3 regions of the Streptomyces sp. NPDC050988 genome follow, and region 3 is predicted to be linked to each of the others. Evidence: riboswitches for the same ligand, from Rfam matches in the RefSeq annotation. Region 3 holds a riboswitch; each other region holds the start of a gene.
The links. Region 3 has a riboswitch for S-adenosylmethionine ahead of thrC (threonine synthase). Riboswitches for the same ligand answer to the same signal wherever they lie in the genome.
Positions count from the first base shown of each region.

Region 1: another riboswitch for S-adenosylmethionine. It lies ahead of ACIBEI_RS03025 (glutathione S-transferase C-terminal domain-containing protein); the one in region 3 lies ahead of thrC (threonine synthase).
Region 2: another riboswitch for S-adenosylmethionine. It lies ahead of ACIBEI_RS29130 (aminotransferase class V-fold PLP-dependent enzyme); the one in region 3 lies ahead of thrC (threonine synthase).

Region 1 covers NZ_JBITFQ010000001.1:694,724-699,673, forward strand. The annotation lists gene ACIBEI_RS03010 (NtaA/DmoA family FMN-dependent monooxygenase) at 1-794, opposite strand, end outside; gene ACIBEI_RS03015 (LLM class flavin-dependent oxidoreductase) at 817-2,091, opposite strand; gene ACIBEI_RS03020 (putative leader peptide) at 2,166-2,288, opposite strand; SAM riboswitch class IV at 2,572-2,717, shown strand; gene ACIBEI_RS03025 (glutathione S-transferase C-terminal domain-containing protein) at 2,927-3,637, shown strand; gene ACIBEI_RS03030 (AfsR/SARP family transcriptional regulator) at 3,772-4,950, shown strand, end outside.
Region 2 covers NZ_JBITFQ010000015.1:180,264-185,213, reverse strand. The annotation lists gene ACIBEI_RS29140 (SLC13 family permease) at 1-30, shown strand, start outside; gene ACIBEI_RS29135 (glycerate kinase) at 103-1,287, shown strand; gene ACIBEI_RS29130 (aminotransferase class V-fold PLP-dependent enzyme) at 1,337-2,683, opposite strand; SAM riboswitch class IV at 2,855-2,971, opposite strand; gene trpD (anthranilate phosphoribosyltransferase) at 3,282-4,346, opposite strand; gene ACIBEI_RS29120 (cytochrome bc complex cytochrome b subunit) at 4,549-4,950, opposite strand, start outside.
Region 3 covers NZ_JBITFQ010000040.1:50,261-55,210, forward strand. The annotation lists gene ACIBEI_RS44745 (cold-shock protein) at 1-57, opposite strand, end outside; gene ACIBEI_RS44750 (ubiquitin-like small modifier protein 1) at 513-788, opposite strand; gene thrC (threonine synthase) at 939-2,243, opposite strand; SAM riboswitch class I at 2,261-2,418, opposite strand; gene ACIBEI_RS44760 (glucosyl-3-phosphoglycerate synthase) at 2,638-3,585, shown strand; gene ACIBEI_RS44765 (trehalose-6-phosphate synthase) at 3,921-4,950, shown strand, end outside.

The DNA of each region.
Region 1 (4,950 bases), on a different contig from region 3:
TCGGGCGTACGGCCGTAGCGGGCCAGGCGTGCCTTGACGTCCGTGTAGAACGCCTGGCCGTCCTTGAGGGTGGCGTACCGGCTGAAGATCGCGTCGGCACTGGCGGCGGCGAACTCGCGGCCCTCCTCGGAGTCGCCGGCCTGGAAGATCACCGGGCGGCCCTGCGGGGAGCGCGGGACGTTGAACTGTCCCTCGATGTCGAAGTGTTGGCCCTGGTGGACGAAGGCGCCGGCCTTCGCGTCGCGCAGGAAGGTGCCCGTGTCCCGGTCGGCGACGATCTCGTCGCCGTGCCAGGAGTCGAAGAGTTCGTTCGCGGTGGCCAGGAACTCCCTGGCCCGGGAGTAGCGCTCGTCCTGCGGGAGGAAGCCGCCGCGGCGGAAGTTCTCGCCGGTGAAGGCGTCCCAGGAGGTGACGACGTTCCAGGCGGCGCGCCCGTCCGAGAGGTGGTCCAGGCTGGCGAACTGGCGGGCCACCTCGTAGGGCTCGTTGAACGTGGAGTTGATGGTGCCGGTCAGGCCGAGGTGCTGGGTGACGGCGGCCAGCGCGGTGAGGACGGTGAAGGTGTCGGGGCGGCCGACGACGTCCAAGTCGTAGATCTTTCCGCCCTGTTCGCGCAGTCGCAGCCCTTCGGCGAGGAAGAGGAAGTCGAACTTGGCGCGTTCGGCAGTGCGGGCGAAGTGCGTGAAGGAGCTGAACTCGATGTGGCTGCCGGCCTCCGGGTCGCTCCAGACGGTGGTGTTGTTGACGCCGGGGAAGTGGGCGGCCAGGTGGATCTGCTTCAGCGGCTTGCTCATGGTCCTGGGGTCTCCGTCCGGCTCAGGCGGTGGCGTTGGCAGAGGCGTTGGCGTGGGCGTTGGCGACAGCAGTCCCGGTGGCGTTGGCGGCGTAGCGGTTCGCCGGGCGGGCGAGCCCGAGCAGTCCGCGCAGGGTGTCGGCCTCGTAGGCGCGGCGGAAGGCGCCCCGGCGCTGGAGTTCGGGGACAAGCCCCTGGGTGATGGCCGGCAGGTCGTGGCCGAGGACGGCTGGGCGCAGCCGGAAGCCGGTCAGCCCGGCCGACGACAACTCCTGAAGCAGGTCGGCGAGTTGGGCGGGCGTGCCGGTGAAGACGCGGGCGTCGCTGGTGAACGGCTGTCCCGCGAGGATGTCGAGGCGGTCCTTGCGGGCGGCCGCGGCGGCCGGATCGTCGTCGAGGAACACCACCAAGTCGCCGAAGACGTGCAGGGGTTGGCCGGCGCGGCCCGCGAGGGCCTGTTCGGCGCGGATCTCGGCGACTATCGCGCGGGCCTGGTTGGTGTCGTGCGGGGTGACGTAGCCGATGTCGGCGGCGCGGGCCACCAGCCGGTACGGCACGGTCTGGTGGGCGAGGGCGCTGACGACGGGCTGGCCCTGGGGCGGACGCGGGGTGATGGAGGGGCCCTTGACGCTGAAGTGCGGGCCCTCGAAGTCGATGTAGTGGAGCTTGTCGCGGTCGACGAAGCGGCCGGTCGCCACGTCCCGAATCTCGGCGTCGTCCTCCCAGCTGTCCCAGAGTCTGCGTACGACCTCGACGTAGTCGGCCGTCTCGTCGAAGAGTTCGGTCACGACGTCCTGTGTGGCCGGGCTGTCGTAGGCGTCCAGACGGGGCAGGGTTCGGCGACCGAAGTGCGCGGCCTCGTTCTGGCGTGCCGTCAACTGCACCCGCAGGCCTGCCCGGCCGGAACTCACATGGTCGAGGGTGGCAATGGCCTTGGAGATGTGGAACGGCTCCGTGTGCGTGGCCACCACGGTCGGCACCAGACCTATGTGGCGAGTCAGTGGGGCGACCCGGGCGGCGACGAGAACGGCGTCGAGCCGGCCGCGGACCTGGTCGGTCCGCCCGTCCGGCTCGATGAAGTGCGAGGACTGCGGTCCGAGGCCGTCCTCGAAGGTCACGAAGTCGAGGAGACCGCGCTCGGCCTCGGCGACGAGACCGGCCCAGTACCCGGCGGTGAACAACTCCCGGGGCCGGGCCACCGGTTCGCGCCAGGCGGCGGGGTGCCAGCCGGCGCCGTCGAGCGCCACGGCGAGGTGCGGATGCGCGGAGGAGGGCAGGGCAGAAGGTGCTGAGGACACGAGAGGTGTGCCTTCCTGATCGTCCGTACGAGAAAGCCGGCCCTCGTCGGAGGGCGCGGCCGCGTGGATTCAGGTCAGGGGCAACAGAGCGCGCCGGCGACGCGCAGCAGGTCGATGTGCGGCCGGGAGTAGAGGCGTACGCGATGGAGCGGGGCGGCCTTCGGGACGCTGCGGCGGGACACGGTTCGCGCTCGCACGTGCGTCACCTCCGCCCTTCCGGCTCGGCGGACCGGGGGCCCGCCGACCTCGCGTGCGCGGACCCTCGATCGGGCACCGCCTCGTCGTCAACGAGCACAACAGTACGGCTGCGCCCTTTCTTCCGGCCAGCGAGAGTTCCTGTTCCGACGGCTTCCGGGAGTTCCTGTCGGGAGGCATCTCATCACGAGATACGCAGCCGGTCCCGTGGTCCGGCGGCCGGGTGCCCAGCTGCTGAGACGCCGTCTTGACGGTCCCGCGGAGCGCATCAACACTGGCGGGGACGGTCACGATTGCCAGCGCCCGTCGTGCGGGGACTCCCCGTTCGTGCGGTCATCGGCCCCGGCCCGCTGGCAGGCAACCCTTCCACCGCGACGGGGTGCCCCGGGTGACGACCGGGTTCCGCCGGAGCGGCGGGGCAAGCGTGGTCTCGCGTCTCGCGAGCCCCGACGGCAGGACCGGTGGGAATTGTCCAGGAACGGCTTGACGAGGCGCCTGCACATCGATTTGTCGCGTGTCTCCAGCGCTTACTGATCCGCCACGCGTCCGACCGATCCGGACCTGTACGGCAGCGCAGTCACTCCGTTCCGCCACTGGCGCCCACGAGGCGGCCAGGGCCCCGCGTTCCCCCTGGAGAGTCATGCCCGAGACAGTTTCCCGCGGTTCCAGCAGCACTGACACCTTCACGACGGCGGCCTCCCACACGACCGCCTGCCACTCGTCCGGCCGTGGCACGGCCGCCGGCGGCACTGCCCTCCCCGGTCCGGCCGTCCCCGGTCCGGCCGCCCGTCCGCACCGCTTCCGCGGCCGTATCGGCGTCGGTCTCGCGGGCGGCTTCTACCCGGCCCCGCACCGCTACCAGCTGTATCTGTCCGAGGCCTGTCCCTACTCGGGACGCGTGGCGGTCGTCCTCGATCTGCTCGGCCTCAAGGGCGCGCTCACCACGACGGTCCTGAAGCTCCCCGCCGAGACACCCGATGCCTTCGCGTCACTGCGCGGCGCGTACGAGGCGACCTGGCACCACTACGACGGCCCGCTCACCGCGCCCGCGCTGTGCGACCGCTGGAGCGGACGCGTCGTCAGCAACCACACGCCCGACATCCTCCGCGACCTCGCCGGCCTGCTCGCCGACGGGGCATGCGAGTCGGCACTGGATCGGCTCGACCGGCAACTCGCCGGCCATCCCTATGTGTCGGGCGACGAACTCGGCGCCGCGGATCGGGACCTCTGGGTGACACTCACCCACCTCGACCACTTCGACGCGGCGGGCACCCTCGCTCCGTACCGCCACATCGAGGAGTACGTACGACGCCTCGGCGATCACCCGGACCTCGCCGTCGACGAGCACTGAGTGCTCAGCACCGACCCACGGGCCGGTGTGACAACTGTGCGGCAGTGGGCCTGAATACGCCTTCCGGATATGCCGATAACGGGGATAGAGAAAGGGAATAGTGAGGGAGTTGTAAAACGGGGGGCGGAGAGCGCATGCGCATTCAGGTACTCGGGCCGGTCTGCGTCTGGCGGGACGGCACCCGCCTCGACCTCGGTTCGCCCCAGCGCCGCGCGGTACTCGCCCTGCTCGCCGTGTCCCGTGGACAGCAACTGCCGTTCTTCGGGCTCGCGGACGCGCTGTGGGGCGAGCGCCCGCCGGCAACCGCGTCGAACGTCGTCCAGACCCACATCAAGCACCTGCGCCACCTGTTGGAGCCGGACCGGCCACCACGCGCCCGCAGTGCGCTGCTCCCCCGGCTCGGCGACGGCTACGCGCTGCGCGTCCCGTACGACGCCATCGACCTGCTGCGCTTCAGGGACCTGGTCGCCGGGGCGGTGACCGTACGACGGGACGGCCGGCGCGGCGGCCAGGAGCGGGCTGCCGCGCTGCTGGCCGAGGCGCTCGGGCTGTGGCAGCAACCACCCCTCGCGGACCTGCCCTTCCTCTCCGCACACCCGGTGGTCGTCGCGCTGGCGGAGGAACGCCGTGGTGCGGTCGCCCAGTACGGCGAGGCCATGATCGCGGCGGGCCGGAGCGCCGACGCGCTGCCCGTCCTGGAGGAGACCGCGATCGCGCAGCCGCTGGACGAGGACGCCCAGGCCCGGCTCATCCGGGCCTACGAGGCTGTCGGCCGACGCGACCAGGCCGTCGCCGTCTACCGGCGGAGCCGCCGTCGGCTGGCCGACGAACTCGGTGTCGACCCCGGCCCCGCACTGGCCGAGGCCTATGCCGCCCTGCTGCGCCGCCGCACCCGGCCTTCAACTCCCGGTGCCGGGCATGCTCCCGCCGACGGCGATGGCACGGCAGACGCCGCCGAGTCACCCGCTCAGGTGCCCGCCCACGTACCCCCGTATCCGCCCAAGGCGCACCGATTACCCGCGCAACTCCCCGCGGACGTACCCGACTTCGCGGGCCGTGACCCGGAACTGTCCGCGCTGGACCGGCTGCTGGCCGCGGCGGCGGACAGTCCGACGGCAGGGGCCATCTCGGTCGTCTCAGGCACGGCCGGAGTGGGGAAGACCGCGCTGACCGTCCACTGGGCGCACCGCACGCGCCACCGGTTCCCCGACGGCCAGCTCTACGTCAACCTGCGCGGCTACGACCCGGACCGCCCCATGCCGCCCGGCGACGCCCTCACCCGGTTCCTCGGCGTCCTCGGGGTGCCCGGTGAC
Region 2 (4,950 bases), on a different contig from region 3:
CTGCTCGGCGTACCGGTACTGAAGCCCTGAAGCCCGGAAGCCCGGAAGCCGTCCCAGCCGTCCCAGCCGTCCTAACCGCGAAGCCCCCAAGGAGCCCCTCCCATGCTGACCCGTTTCGCCGTCGCCCCCAGTGGCTTCAAGGAGTCCCTGTCCGCCCAGGCCGCCGCCGACGCCATCGCGGCGGGCGTACGCCGTGTCGTACCGGACGCCGAGGTCGACCTGATCCCCCTGGTGGACGGCGGCGAGGGGACGGCCCGGGCCCTCGCCTCGGCGACCGGGGGCCGACTGGTCGCCCTGCCCGCCACCGGCCCGCTCGGCGAGCCCGTGGGCACCCACTTCGCACTGCTCGGCACGGGCCCGGGCGTCGGCCCCGGCTCCGCCGACACGGCCGTCGTGGAGATGGCGGCGGTGGCCGGCCTCTCCCTCGTCCCGCACGGCCTGCGCGATCCGGGCGCCACCACCACGTACGGCGTCGGCGAGCTGATCCGCGCCGCCCTCGACACGGGCGTACGCCGCATCCTCGTCGGCTGCGGCGACTCGGGTACGTCGGACGGGGGCGCCGGAGCCCTACAGGCGCTCGGCGCCCGCCTGCTGGACGAGGACGGCTTCGAACTTCCGCAAGGCGGCCGGGAGTTGACCCGCCTGCACCACATCGACCCGAAGGGCCTCGACCCCCGCCTCGCCGACACGGAACTGCTGGTCGCCTGCAACCCGTACAACGTGCTGTGCGGTGAGCGCGGCGTCGCCCGCGTCTTCGGTCCGCAGAAGGGCGCGACCCCCGCGCAGGTCGAGGAGCTGTCCGCGGGCCTGCAGAACTGGGCGTACGTCCTCACCCGGGACCTCCCGGTCACCTGCGACCTGTACGGCGGCCCCGGTACGGGTGCCTCCGGCGGCCTGGGCGCGGGCCTCGCCGCTCTCGGCGCCCGTCTCCTCCCCCGCTTCGAGGTGCTCCTCGACCATCTCGACCTGGACGCCCGCCTCGCCCGCGCCGACCTGGTCCTCACCGCCGAGGGCGCCCTGGACCACCAGACCCCGCGCGGCAAGGTCCCGGCCGAGGTGGCCCGCCGAGCCAAGCTGAACGGACGCCCGGTCCTCGCCCTGGCGGGCACCCTCGGCGAGGGCGCCCACACGGTCCCGGGCGTGGACGCCTTCACCGGCATCCTGCCCGCCCCGATGGCCCTGGCAGAGGCCCTCGTACGAGCCTCCGAACTCCTCACGGACGCGACCGAGCGGGCGCTGCGGATGATCCTGCTGGGGGCGGGGCTGCCACGGGGAGCGGGCGTGTGAGCGCAGCCCCGGCGGGGCGGCGGCAGACGCTCGGGGAGCCACCCGCCGGTCAGACCGCCGGAACGCAACGCCCTTCCACCGTGCGGTAGTTCCACTTCGCGCCGTCGCGTACGAGTTCCTTGACGGCTCGGACGAACCGCTCGACGTGCTCGTCCGGGGTGCCCGCCCCGAAGCTGACGCGAATGGCGTTGAGGGACTTCTCGCCGGGTGCCGCCTCGGGGGCACCGCACTCTCCCTGGGACTGCGGGTCGCTGCCGAGGAGCGTGCGTACGAGCGGGTGGGCGCAGAACAGGCCGTCCCGCACCCCGATGCCGTACTCGGCGGAGAGCGCGGCGGCGAAGTGCGAGCTGTTCCAGCCCTCGACGACGAAGGAGATGACGCCGACGCGGGGCGCGTCGTCGTCGAAGAGGGAGAGGACACGCACCTCGGGCACCTCGGCGAGACCGGTCCGGACGGTGTCGATCAGGTGCTGCTCCCGGGCGACCAGCGTGTCGAAGCCGGCCTCGGTGAGGGCCTTGCAGGCGGAGGCGATGGAGTAGGCGCCGATGACGTTGGGCGACCCGGCCTCGTGCCGCGCGGCGCTCTCGTGCCACTCGACGTCCACGCCGCCGTCCACCCGCCGTGAGACCTTCCGCGAGGCGCCCCCGCCCGCGAGGTACGGCTCGGCCTCGGTCAACCAGTCGGCGCGTCCGGCGAGGACACCCGACCCGAAGGGCGCATACAGCTTGTGCCCGGAGAAGGCGACCCAGTCGACGTCCAACTCCCGTACGGACACGGGGTAGTGGGGCGCGAGCTGGGCGGCGTCGAGCACGATCCGGGCGCCCTGCGCGTGGGCGGCGGCGGCCAGTTCCCGTACGGGCCACAGCTCGCCGGTGACGTTCGAGGCGCCCGTGACGCACACGAGCGCCGGCCCGTGGGGGTCCCGCTCGGCGAGCGCCCGCTCCAGCGTCGCGACGGCCTCGCCCGGGCTCCGCGGAGCGTTGAGGTACGTGACGCGGGCGTCCCGCCACGGGAGCAGGGACGCGTGGTGCTCGGTCTCGAAGACAAAGACCTGGCAGTCCGCGGGGAGGGCGGCGGCGAGGAGGTTGAGCGAGTCGGTGGTGGACCGGGTGAAGACGACCTGGTCGCCGTCGCGGCAGTCGAGGAACTCCTCGACGGTCCTGCGGGCGTTCTCGAACAGGTCGGTGGACAGCTGGGAGAGGTACCCGGCCCCGCGGTGCACGCTCCCGTAGTACGGGGCGTACGCGGCCACGTCGTCCCACACCCGCTGGAGGGCCGGGGCGCTGGCGGCGTAGTCGAGCGCGGCGTAGGTGACCTCGCCGCCGGTGACGAGCGGCACGGTGACGTCCCGCCCCAGAACGGGCAGCGAAGCGGAGACAACGGTGGAAACAGACATGGCGAGCTCCTGTGAGGCAGGCGGGAACACCACGCGAGCGGGTACGACTGGGTACGGCTCAAGCGTGGTGGAGGTGGAAAAGGGTGTGCGGAGGCGGGGCTCTACGCCCTATCGCATTCGCTTGCTCACAGAAGGCTCCCTCGGACGACCAGGACCCCTGGTGATGCGAGGGGTCCGCGCTTGCCGTAGACCTCACTGCCTACGGCCTGGTCTTCACCCGGGGCACCCCGCCACGGACGGAGGGTTGCCGGACAGTCGGCCGGGGCCTGATGACTGTCGCTCATGACCTGCCAGCATCTTGCCACACGATGATCCGACCGCAACCCCGTCGTCCGAATACCGGGACGGTCGGGGGCGACGGGGCCTTTCTCGCCCCCGCCGCCCCTACCCATTCCCGTCACTACTCGGGGGCCAGCCCCCGAACCCCCGCTCCTCAAACGCCGGAGAGGCTAAAAGACTGCGCAGTTCCCCGCGCCCCTAGGTTTTTTAGGGGCGCGGGGAACTGCGCAATCTTTTGGGGGTTCGGGGGCGGAGCCCCTGAGGAAGTGACGGGAATGGGTAGGGGCGGCGGGGGCGAGAAAACCCCCCGCCGCACCCGCTACGCGTTGCTCGCCGCCACCCACCGCTCCAACGTGGCCTTCGCCGCCCCGGAGTCGATCGCGTCCGCGGCCTTGGCCATCCCCGCCCGGAGCTGGTCCGCGAGCGGACCGTCCCCTGGCGAGAGAGCCACCAGCGCGGCCGCCGAGTTCAGCAGCACGGCGTCCCGCACAGGCCCGGTCTCCCCGTTCAGCAGCCGCCGGGCCACATCCGCGTTGTACGAGGCGTCGGCCCCCCGCAACGCCTCCACGGGCACCAGCTCGATCCCCACGTCACGCGGATCGAACGACTCCTCGCGCACCTTGCCGTCCCGTACGACCCACACCCGCGACGTGGCCGTCGTCGTCAGCTCGTCCAGCCCGTCGTCGCCGCGGAAGACGAGCGAGGAGTTGCCGCGCTCGGCGAACACGCCGGCCATGATCGGCGCCATCCGGGGATCGGCGCACCCGACGGCCTGCGCCCTCACCTTCGCCGGGTTGGTCAGCGGACCGAGCGCGTTGAAGACCGTACGGATCCCCAACTGCCCACGCGCGGCACCCGCGTAGCGCATCGCGGGGTGGAACTTCGCCGCGAAGCAGAAGGTGATCCCGGCCGTCTCGGCGACCTGCGCCACGCGATGCGTCGGCAGCTCCAGATTGACGCCGAGCTTCTCCAGCACGTCGGACGCCCCGGAGGCCGAGGAGGCCGCCCGGTTGCCGTGCTTGACGACCTTGGCACCCGTACCGGCGATGACGATCGCCGACATGGTGGAGATGTTGACGGTCTTCGCCCCGTCGCCACCCGTACCGACGATGTCGACGGTCTCCCCCGGCACCTCGATCACGTTCGCGTGCTCGTACATCGCCCGGACGAACCCGACGATCTCCTCGACGGTCTCGCCCTTGGCCCGCAGCGCCACCACGAACCCGGCGATCTGCGCGTCGGTCGCCTCGCCCCGCATGATCAGGTCCATCGCCCAGGCGGTGTCGGCGGCGCTCAGGTCGTGTCCGTCCAGCAGGCCGTTCAGCAGGGCGGGCCAGGAACGGACCGCCGCGGTGTCGCCTCCGGCGGGGGTCACAGCGCTCATATGCCGCTCCTGGGTTGTTCGTCCGCGATAGGGACGCCTGTGAAATGTGGGATGTGGGACACGAGATATGGGTCAGCCCATATCTCGTGGCTCATGACTCATGGCTCGTACGGAACAGGTCCACCCTATCCAGCCCCGGGGACGGCAAAGAGCCCCGTCCGGGCAATGGACGGGGCTCCTGCCGTGGCGAACAGGTCGAAGATCAGTGGTGGCCGTGGCCGCTCGTGATCTCCTTGTACTCCTCGGCGGTGGGCTTCGGGATCTGGTTGTCCTCGCCGAAGTACGCGTTGCTGAGCTTGGCGCGCAGCTTCTGCGGGCCCTTCACCTTGCGCTCGACACCGTTCTCGTCGACCGCCGGGCCGATCACGGCCGGCTCGTACTGCTCGTGCGCCGTGAGGGTGTGCAGAGCCTCCTGGCTGAGGGGCTCGTGGACCTCGATGAACTCACCGTGCGGCAGGCGCTTGATGATGCCCGACTCGCGGCCGTGCAGCACCTTGTCCTTGTCGCGGCGCTGGAGGCCGAGACAGATCCGCTTGGTGACGACGAACGCGACGACCGGTCCGACGAAGAACCCGATCCGGACGAACCAGGTGACCGAGTTGAT
Region 3 (4,950 bases):
CGCGATGAAGCCGTACCCCTTCTCCGCGTTGAACCATTTGACGGTGCCCTGAGCCATGCCTAACTCCCCTATTACTGGCCCTTGCACAGACCCGCACTTCGCGGATCCGGGTCAGACCTCACCCCCCAACGGTTGGGGGTGTGCGCCGGAACGCGTCGACCGCGGCTGAATGTATCCGTCCAACTGCCGTCTGCAACAGGTCAATCCGACGAGAATTCCGGGCACGACCGATCGGGAATATGTGAAGAATTCACGAAGATTCAGGGCAAGTCGGGCCCCATGAATGCCATAAAAGGCTCAAAAAGGTGGGGCACTTTGGCTACTTCTTGTCGGGCTTCGGGCGGGATCTCAATGCGCCCGGCGTGCGGATCGAAGCAGGTTCCCCAACTGTACCGCGCTCAACCATACAGAATTGCCCCCTCCGCTTCTCTCACGGAGGGGGCAATTCGATGAACTCTCGGTGACGGCAGTTACCGAAGGTAATTATCAGCCCTCGGCACGGCTCCCGACGGTCAGCCGCCGGCGACGGCGGGAATGATCGACACCCCGGCCCCGTCCGGCGTCGCCGTCTCCAGCCCCTGCTCGAAGCGGACGTCGTCGTCGTTCACGTACACGTTGACGAACCGGCGCAACTGCCCCTGGTCGTCCAGGACCCGGGCGGCGATCCCGGTGTGGTTCTTCTCCAGATCGGCGATGACCTCACCAAGAGTCGCCCCCTCAGCGACAACCTCGGCCTGGCCGCCCGTGTAGGTACGCAGGATGGTGGGGATACGAACGTTGACGCTCATGGGGTTGGACCTCCGTCGGAGTGGGTGGCCCCTTCAGGGGCGCGGGGAACGGCGCAGTCTTTGGCTCTTGGGGGCGCGGGGCAGTCTTTTGGCTTTTAGGGGCGCGGGGAACTGCGCGACCAGCCCCCACGCGCCCGCAGGATGAAACGACTAGCCGAGCCCAGCCTCACGGAAAGAATCCAGGTTCGGCCGGATCGTCGCGGTCAGCCCCGTGTCGGAAGCAACCGCATCCAGCGTCTTCAGACCATCACCCGTGTTGAGCACAACAGTGGTCAGACTCGGATCCAGCAGACCGTTCTCGATCAGCTTCTTCGCCACCCCCACCGTCACACCACCGGCGGTCTCCGCGAAGATCCCCTCGGTCCGCGCCAGCAACTTGATCGCGTCGACCACCTGCTCGTCATTCACGTCCTCGACAGCCCCACCCGTACGCCGGGCGATATCGAGAACGTAAGGACCATCCGCCGGGTTACCGATCGCCAGCGACTTCGCGATCGTGTTCGGCTTCTGCGGCCGTACGACGTCGTGCCCGGCCTTGTACGCCACGGACACCGGCGAACAGCCCTCGGCCTGCGCACCGAAGATCTTGTACGGCTTGTCCTCGACCAGCCCGAGCTTGATCAGCTCCTGCAGACCCTTGTCGATCTTCGTGAGCTGCGAGCCCGAGGCGATGGGCACGACGAGCTGGTCGGGCAGCTGCCAGCCGAGCTGCTCACAGATCTCGTACGCCAGGGTCTTGGAACCCTCCGCGTAGTACGGCCGCAGGTTGACGTTGACGAAGCCCCAGCCCTCGCCGGCCGGGTCGCCGATCAGCTCGGAGCAGAAACGGTTCACGTCGTCGTAGTTGCCCTCGATGCCGACGAGCTCGCCGCCGTAGACCGCGGCCATGACGACCTTGCCCTGCTCCAGGTCGTGCGGGATGAACACACAGGACCGGAAGCCGGCGCGCGCGGCGGCGGCGCCCACCGCGCCGGCGAGGTTGCCGGTGGAGGAGCAGGAGAGCGTGGTGAAGCCGAAGGCACGCGCGGCCTCCAGCGCCTGGGCGACGACCCGGTCCTTGAAGGAGTGCGTCGGATTGCCGGAGTCGTCCTTCACGAAGAGCTTGCCGGCGTCGACACCCAGCTCGCGCGCGAGGTTGTCGGCCTGGACGAGCTTGGTCCAGCCGGGGTTGATGTTCGGCTTGTCGGCCACGTCCGCGGGGACGGGCAGCAGCGGCGCGTACCGCCAGATGTTCGCGGGGCCCGCCTCGATCCGCTTGCGGAGTTCCTCGGTGTCGTAGGCCGAGAAGTCGTACGCGATCTCCAGCGGGCCGAAACACTCCTCGCAGGCGAAGACCGGACCGAGCGGGACGCGGTGGCCGCATTCACGGCAGGAAAGCGCGGCGGCCGGTCCGAGGTCGACGGAGTTCGCGGCGGGGGTGGAGTTCGTGGTGCTTGCAACTGTCTGCGCAGCCATGGAGGCGAGGCCCTTTCTCCTCATCTTCCTCACGACGCACTTCGCCGTGAGACGGATTTGGCACCTTCCCTAGCCGGGAGCCTCGCTGCGCTGATCGACGATGATCAGGACGAGACCGGCTGGAGGGTTGCCGGGGCTTCAACGGGCCGTATCCCTCTGCCCCTCTGGATGAGCGGTATTCAGTTGTGGTTCTGGTTCCGGATCTGCTTCCGGTTTTGGTTGTACACGCAACGACCCCCGACATGCGATGGTCATCAGCGTTGTTCAAGACTGTAACCGAAGGCCTGGATGGTGGAGAGAGCCGTCCGAACCGCGAGATGACAGTGACGCACCCGACAGTGCCTCGCGCCGCGCCGGGCACACGCATCCCAATGAACGCAAGGGAGAGCCGCACGTGCTGGAAGACGTCGAGCGCTGGCTGAGCACGCGCTCCTGGTCCGTCGAGGACCGCCCGCTCAAGCAACTCATCGCCGCGAAGCGTGCCACCGGCTCCACGGTGAGTGTCGTACTGCCCGCGCTCAACGAGGAGGAGACCGTCGGCGAGATCGTCGCGATCATCCGCCGTGAGCTGATGACCAGGAAGGTGCCGCTCGTCGACGAGATCGTGGTGATCGACTCGGGTTCGACGGACCGCACCTCCGAGGTCGCCGCCGACGCGGGGGCCCGTGTCGTGCACCGGGACGAGATCCTGCCCCGGCTGCCGGCCGTCCCCGGCAAGGGCGAGGTGCTGTGGCGCTCGCTCCTCGTCACCAGCGGGGACATCGTCGCCTTCGTCGACGCGGACCTCAAGGAGTTCTCGGCGGACTTCGTCTCCGGGATAGTCGGCCCGCTGCTCACCGACCCGGGCGTGGACCTCGTCAAGGCGATGTACGACCGCCCGCTGGGCTCCGCCGCAGGTCAGGGGGGCCGGGTCACGGAACTCATGGCCCGTCCGATCCTGAACATGCACTGGCCGCAGCTTGCCGGCTTCGTCCAGCCGCTGGGCGGGGAGTACGCGGCCCGCCGCTCCCTCCTCGAACAGCTCCCGTTCCCCGTCGGATACGGCGTCGAGCTGGGCATGCTGGTCGACGCGCTCCACCTGGTGGGCCTGGACGCCCTGGCCCAGGTCGACGTCGGCGTCCGCAAGCACCGCCACCAGGACGGCCAGGCCCTGGGCCGCATGTCCGCCGCGATCTACCGCACGGCCCAGCTCCGCCTGGCCCGCGGCCACATGATCCGCCCCTCCCTCACCCAGTTCGAACGCGGCGAGAACGGCTTCGAGCCGCGCACGTACTCGGTGGACATGGAGGAGAGGCCGCCGATGGCGGAGATCGAGGAGTACGTGGAAAGGAAAGCGGCGTAGCGCTCCGCGGGGTGCGCCGTTGTTGTCTGCGGCGCCGGTGGGGGCTGGGCGCGCAGTTCCCCGCGCCCCTAAAGGCAAAAGACTGCGCAGTTCCCCGCGCCCCGGGGGGGGGGGGCCCCGCCCGGGCCGACGCGCGCGCGCCCCGGGGGCGGGGGGGGGCCCCCCCCCCCCCCGCCCGCGCCGCGGCCCCCGCCCCCCCCCCCCCCCCCCCCCCCCCCCCGCGCCCCGCCCCCCCCCCCCCCCCCCCCCCCACCGGCGGCCAGGCGAGGCACACCTCACGCACCACGGCGAGTGGGAACGTTTGAGCGTTTACAGCGGGGGCTAGATTTCGTGTCATGGTCTCCACCCGCGGCACCCACAACATCCTGGTCGCCTCCAACCGCGGCCCGATCTCGTACACCCAGGACGAGACAGGCACGCTCACGGCCAAGCGCGGCGGAGGCGGCCTGGTCTCCGGCCTCTCCGCGATCGGCCCGGACGCGGGCGCCCTGTGGGTGTGCTCGGCCCTCGGCGACGGCGACCGCGAGGCCGTACGACGCGGGGTGGGCGAGGACGGCGTACGGATGCTGGACATCGACGCCGACACCCACGCCGCCGCGTACAACGACATCGCCAACTCCGTGCTGTGGTTCGTGAACCACCTGCTCTACCAGACACCGCTCGAGCCGGTCTTCGACAAGGAGTTCCGGCGCCAGTGGGCGGCGTACGAGACGTACAACCACGCCTTCGCCGAGGCGCTGGCCGAGGAGGCGGCGGAGGGCGCGGCCGTCCTCGTACAGGACTACCACCTGGTCCTCGTCCCGCGGATGCTCCGCGAACTCCGCCCCGACCTGCGGATCGGGCACTTCTCGCACACGCCGTGGGCTCCGCCGGACTACTTCCGGCTGCTGCCGGACGACATCGCGGCGAAGGTGCTCGGCGGAATCCTCGGCGCGGACCGGGCCGCGTTCCTCACCCAGCGGTGGGCGGACGCGTTCACGGACTGCTGTCACGCCGTCCTGGGCCCCGGGATCCCCTCCGGTACACGGATCGGGGTGCACGGTCTCGGGGCGGACGCGGACTTCCTGCGCGAGCGCTCGCACCGGCCGGACGTGGACGAGCGGCTGGCGGTCCTGCGCGAGCAGATCGGTACGGCTCCGGACGGCAGCGCCCGTAAGGCGGTCGTGCGGGTCGACCGGACCGAGCTGTCCAAGAACATCGTGCGCGGGCTGCTGGCGTTCCGGGAGCTGCTGGAGGAGCGGCCGGAGTGGCGCGAGCGGGTGGTGCACGTGGCGTTCGCGTACCCGTCGCGGCAGGATCTCGCGGTCTACCGCGACTACACGGCCGAGGTGCAGAGGGTCGCGGACGAGATCAACTCCCGGTACG